2 regions of the Fictibacillus sp. 7GRE50 genome follow, and region 1 is predicted to be linked to the other one. Evidence: riboswitches for the same ligand, from Rfam matches in the RefSeq annotation. Region 1 holds a riboswitch; the other holds the start of a gene.

Region 1 (3,147 bases):
GCGGGTCTTGCTCCAAAAGCTTCTATTCTAGCAGTTCGTGTTCTTGATGCGAACGGCAGTGGATCACTCGATGACGTCGCTCAAGGCATTCGTTACGCAGCTGATCAAGGTGCGCAAGTTATCAATTTAAGTCTTGGTGGAGCAGGCGGCACACAGACTCTTCAATCCGCAGTTGATTATGCATGGGGCAAAGGTTCTGTAGTCATTGCTGCTGCAGGAAATGAGGGTGTATCTTCTCCTAGCTACCCTGCTTATTATACGAACGCGATTGCAGTTGCGGCTACCGATCAAAACGACCGTAAAGCTTCATTCTCAAACTTCGGTACGTGGGTTGATATCGCAGCGCCAGGTGTTAACATCTATTCAACAACACCAAATAACCAGTATGCGAGTTTCTCAGGAACGTCTATGGCATCACCAGTTGTTGCGGGTGTAGCAGGACTTCTTGCGGCTCAAGGTAAGAGTGCTTCTCAAATCCGTGCAGCGCTTGAAAACACAGCTGATCCTGTATCCGGAACAGGCAGCCAGTTCCAAAACGGACGCGTAAATGCAGCGGCGGCTGTTCAGCAGTAATTGATATAAATAAAAATGTTCCCAAACCTCTGGAAGTTAGTGTTTATAACTTCTGGAGGTTTTTTATTTTCCTTTTTTCATAGATGCTGTTAACGACTGTTATCCACACTTAACAACTAAATTGCATTTGTTAAAACTCCCTTCTTCATGAAGACAATTTCTGTAGAGTTAATGCATTTTTGTTCATTTGCTTCTTCGAGAAGTTGATTGGAGTGTAAGGTGCGAGACTCCTGCGGGACAGGTGGGCAGGTGAGACACTTAAGAGTGAAACGAACAAATGTGGCTCACCGCCTGCCCCGCGGAAAGCGAGCAACCTGGAGCGGAAATCAACCTCTATCTTAAACATCGATGAATACGAAAACAGCTTTCATGAAAAACTGTTAACAGAAACATCTGTAAGATGCGGAGGATTTCAGCTATGTTTGGTCTTGGTAAAGGTAAGCAAAAGAAAAAAACGTCTCAAGGTTCTGGCAAGAGTGAGTCGACTGAATCAGAAAAAAGGCAGAGTGAAAAGGAAGCCGAAGAAAAAATCGTCTACTTTTTCTTGATCAGTACAGCGGTTTTTGGCGTTGTCGTTCTGTATCTAGGCATTTCTCGCGAGATGTCTTTTGTGGCTGATCTCATTTCAAGTTGATTTTTCATGTCCTGAATGTATAATAGTTGTAACTTACATATCGTTTTTAAGCCGATTAATCGGTCTCTTATTTCGAGCAGGCGGAGGGAATTAGCCCTATGAAGCCCGGCAACCACCTATTTTGTTAGGCACGGTGCTACATCTAACAGTTTTACAGACTGAAAGATAAGAGGATGTGAACACAACCACTCGTCCTCTTTTTTTATAAAAGATGGCGTTTTTTGTTTTTGCTACCTCAAATGGAATCAATCGTATTAAAGAAAGGGTGTTCATTTATGGACCTTAACAAAGCGGATCGCATTAAAAAGATGCGTGTCCCACAAGTCGATGAAAAACTAGGAAACCGCTTGCCTCCTGGGCAGGTTGAAACAAAAAAGTTCCCTATTCTTCATGAGGGGGAGGTTCCTGTTTACGATATGAAAAAATGGTCGTTATCTGTAGAAGGACTCGTAGGAAAACGTGTCGAATTTAGTTTTGAAGACATCATGAAGATGCCTCAAACGACAGTAGTACGAGATATTCACTGTGTGACGAGATGGTCACGGTTCGACAATGCGTTTGAAGGTGTTAAATTTACGGACTTTTTAAAGCACTTTGATGTGGATCCAAAAGCAAAGTATGTGATGGTCCACGCTGATTACGATTATACGACGAATGTTCCTCTCCAAGATTTGTTGCGAGACGATGTCATTCTTGCGCACTCTTTTGACGGCAAGCCGTTAACGGAAAAGCATGGATTTCCGCTGCGTCTCATCGTTCCGCATCTTTATTTTTGGAAAAGTGCAAAGTGGATTCGTAAGTTCGAGTTCTTAGAAGAGGATCAGCCAGGCTTTTGGGAGCAAAACGGCTTTCATATGTATGGCGATCCGTTTAAAGAAGAACGATTTTCGAGCGATGAATTTGAGATGCCTGAAGATGAGTGGAAAAAGAAAGAGTATGATTGATCCCAAATGAAAAATTAGGGGGAAGTCCGTTTATTTTCTTCCCCTCAGCATTTTAATCTCATTTTTTAACGCTGTAATCTGATCTTGGATGTCTTTCATCTGAGCTTCTTGTTCTTGCTGGTCTTTTAGATCCTGCGCTTGATCGAGGTACACTTGTCTGAGAGCGATCGCTGCACTGAACGTAGCTAGAAAATCCCCCGCGGTCACAAGCGTTGAAGCGAGTAAGGCGAGTTCTGCAGCAAACGTGGTACCATCTTTATTATTTGCTAAATATTCTTCTTCTGCTTCTGCTAAAATGACGTCTACTACACGTTGATTCACATCATTCACTCCTAACACCTGAATTAGTAATACTATATGCGTTTGCCCTATTTGCGGTGCCCGATGTTATCCTTCATATCCCGATTTTCGAACACATAAAAATTCGGCTTTTTTCGTGAATTGTTCTTAATGTATAGGCATTTTGTCCGATATTATCCTTACTAGGGAGGTTTGGCGATGGAACAATGGCTGTCTTTTCGTATTCCGTTCGATATCATTTCCATTTACATCTTACTTGCCGCGATTATTGTGGTCGGCATATTTTCAAGCGTACTTCGAACAGCCTTACCAGAATGGTCTGTCAGGATCTTTAGCTACACGGGGTTTGTTGGAGTAATCTTTGCTTGGCTGAAGCTATTGGAGTATTGATACATACATAAAAAACGCCTTGGGGTGAGCTGACCCAGGCGTTTTGGCGTTTTATAAAGATTTGAAAAGTAGCTTACGAAGTACGGGCATCAGATAGTCGACAAGCTCTGAAGCACTTGGCACAACTACATTTTGCGGACCATAGATATTCTGCATCAACTTCTCTTCTTCCTCTGTGATCTCTCCGTTTGCGATGAACATACCAATCGTTTCGATCCCAAGCTTTCTTGTACGAGTAACCGCTTCGTGTGTATCGAGTACGCCATGCGATTCATAATCGAAAGCCGCTGGTTCACCGTCTGAGAA
Region 2 (3,147 bases), 550 kb from region 1:
ACGAAAACGATGACTAAGATAAGTGCAGTTGAAATTAATGTTACATCCGCGTTGTCTCTTTGGTAACCTTCCATATAAGCCAAGTTTCCTAAACCACCAGCACCAACAACTCCAGCCATCGCTGTATAACTTACGAGTGCAATCGCGGTTACAGTGATACCAGAAACAAGAGCCGGCGTACTTTCGGGAATAAGAACTTTAAAGATAATCTGAGCGTTTGTAGCACCCATTGATTTCGCTGCTTCGATTACCCCTTTATTAATCTCTCTCAAAGCGATCTCTACCATACGTGCATAAAATGGCGCAGCACCTACGATTAATGCAGGGAGTGCAGCTTCAGCTCCAAGCATCGTTCCTACGATTAAACGTGTAAAAGGAATCAATAAGATGATTAAGATAATAAACGGAATCGATCGAAACACGTTAACGATTATAGCAATTACGCTGTTTAAAAACTTATTCCCCCACAAGTTTCCAGGAGAAGTTAGAAATAACGCCAATCCTAGAGCCAGTCCTAGGAAAAATGTAATCACTACAGAGATGGCTGACATATATAAAGTTTCATTTGTCGCTTCTAATAGAACATCCCATTGGACATTCGGAAACCATGTACTAAGCATTATGAATCACCTCTACTTCAACCTGCACACTGTTTAAAAATTCCATTGCACGAGCTAGTGCAGATTCTGTACCTTTAATCTGAATGAACAACGTCCCATAAGGTCCATTCTGAGTTTGCGTAATCTTTCCTTGTAGAATATTTACATCTACCTCATACTTACGAATCAGTTCCGTAATTAATGGCTGTCCTGCTCGTCCACCGATAAAAGTAAGTTGGACAATTCGGCCTTCCGGAAACTCAGAAATAAACTGTTTGATCGTGTCGACTGTTTCTTCAGGTTCTGTTACTTGTTTCACAAAATCCTTCGTGATTGGTTCTGTCGGGTTTTTGAAGACATTTAGGACATCGCCTTCTTCCACTACTCTCCCCTGTTCCATAACGGCTACACGGTGACAGATCTTTCTGATTACATGCATCTCATGTGTGATAAGAACAATGGTCAGATCTAATTTTTGATTGATCTCTACAAGCAGATCAAGAATGCTGTCAGTTGTTTTAGGGTCGAGTGCAGAAGTTGCTTCGTCACATAAGAGAACTTTCGGCTCATTCGCAAGCGCGCGTGCGATACCTACACGTTGCTTCTGCCCTCCACTTAGTTGCGACGGATAAGAACCACCACGACCTTCCAATCCAACTAGGTCGATCAGCTCATCAACACGCTGTTTGATCTTAGCTTTTGGATAACCCGCAATCTCAAGAGGAAAAGCAATGTTTTCTCTTACCGTGCGAGACCATAATAAGTTAAAGTGCTGAAAGATCATTGAAATTTCTTGTCGTGCTTCTCTTAACTTTTTTGATGACAGCTCAGACATGTTCTTGCCGCCAATCGTAACCGTACCGCTAGTCGGTCGCTCTAGCATGTTTAGGATGCGGATTAGTGTACTCTTACCTGCACCACTGTATCCGATGATTCCGTAAATCTCTCCTTGTTTTATGTTTAAATCTACCGTATCAACAGCCTTTACTTCACCATCTTTGGTTTGAAAGACTTTACGGACTGCCTGTAAATTAATCAAGATTCTTACCTCATTTCTTATCTAAATATTGGCTCATATAGAAAACGTTGCATTGGTTTGCTTAAGTGTTCCCTTCATCGATAAGTTGATTGTAGTGGAAGGTGCGAGACTCCTACGGGATCAGCGGGACAGGTGAGACTCTTAACAGCGCATAGCGCTAAGAGGCTCACCGCACGCCCCGTGGAAAGCGAGCATCCTGTAACGGAAATTAACTACTCCCAAGAGCTTCAATGTAAAACGAAAACATTAAACAAAAAAATGCCTCTCTGCTTCAATATGAGCAGAAAGGCATATTATATTCTATGCACGTTCTCCTCATCTCCCAAGACTACTTAGAGCCTTGCAGGAATTGGCACCTTTCTAGTTCATCATTCATAAGAATGCAATGATCTAGCGGTTGCCGGGTTTCATAGGGCCAGTCCCTCCACCTCTCGTGATAAGTAAAAAAGTGTTACTTTATTAAATTAAAGCGATGCATATTTGAATCACTGTGAAGAATATTATCATCCATGTCGATTCGTGTCAAATATTTTTAGCAGTTCGAACGAGTACACCGGCGGATATCTCTTCCCAATGGGAGCTTAAGTAAAAAATCGCTTCCCATTTTAAGCGTTGTCTGAGTGTTCCCTGAAACTCAATCATCTCTTGTCTCAATAAAGTACTCAGCTTCATTTTCCCCTCAAGCAACATACATAGATATTTCGGATTCCCAGTAAACGTGACTGTTCTGTTCCGCTCTCCTTCTCTGTATTCAATTTTCAGCGTCGTTTCGTCCTTACATTTAAAGCTAGGCTTTACCGGGATATTATAAAGAGAAAGATACGGACTTTTTGCTATTTGACTTTCAAAGTAACGGATATCCAACATAAAAAATCCCCCCGAATTGGTTGTTACTTCACCGATTCTAGAGGAATATTCATATACCTTTATAAACCCTTCGACAGCAGCAAGGAATCGTAATTGGTATTACGACATGTTATCTCATAATTAGTGTTTATGTTTCTTTTCTTGCTTTCGATGTTCACCTTTGGAACGCTTATGATCATCATTAGAATGCCTGTCTCCATTCCATTGCTGTCTCTGTTCATGTTTATTACGGTCATTTTCTTTTTGTCGCTTGTTATGATTCTTATCCTGATATCTGTTTTCTTTTCTATGCTCTTTATTCTGATTGTAATTCCTATCATGGTTTTGTGCTCTGACAGGTTCCTTAATCTTTTTAGGTTCTACTCTTTGCTCTTTTTGCTGAATATGATTTCTATTGTTATTTTGATCATTCCTTTTGCCACGCTCTTTGCTGTTACGTTTTTCATTCGTATTCTTTTGAGGCTTCACAAGGTTTTTCTCGGTCGGTTTAACTGAGCTTTGGTGATCCGATTTTTTTTCTTTATTATTTACTGGCTTTACCTTGACCTCATGAGGTGCAGCCTTTATTTTACGAGGATGTGGTACGGATTTAATATTTTTAGAAGAAGTAGTATTCACTTTAAGCTCTTGAAACTTCACTTC

The links. A riboswitch is a leader RNA that binds a small molecule or an ion and turns the genes downstream of it on or off. The one in region 1 is predicted to bind S-adenosylmethionine.
Region 2: another riboswitch for S-adenosylmethionine. It lies ahead of IHV12_RS02525 (methionine ABC transporter ATP-binding protein); the one in region 1 lies ahead of IHV12_RS05135 (sulfite oxidase-like oxidoreductase).

The regions. Positions count from the first base shown of each region.
Region 1 is NZ_JACZDW010000001.1:1,057,631-1,060,777, forward strand. It holds gene IHV12_RS05125 (S8 family peptidase) at 1-573, shown strand, start outside; gene IHV12_RS05130 (hypothetical protein) at 992-1,207, shown strand; SAM riboswitch class I at 1,272-1,379, shown strand; gene IHV12_RS05135 (sulfite oxidase-like oxidoreductase) at 1,447-2,151, shown strand; gene IHV12_RS05140 (hypothetical protein) at 2,182-2,472, opposite strand; gene IHV12_RS05145 (hypothetical protein) at 2,650-2,841, shown strand; gene IHV12_RS05150 (vWA domain-containing protein) at 2,893-3,147, opposite strand, start outside.
Region 2 is NZ_JACZDW010000001.1:504,173-507,319, forward strand. It holds gene IHV12_RS02520 (methionine ABC transporter permease) at 1-620, opposite strand, end outside; gene IHV12_RS02525 (methionine ABC transporter ATP-binding protein) at 613-1,638, opposite strand; SAM riboswitch class I at 1,951-2,081, opposite strand; gene IHV12_RS02530 (hypothetical protein) at 2,161-2,505, opposite strand; gene IHV12_RS02535 (anti-sigma-I factor RsgI family protein) at 2,626-3,147, opposite strand, start outside.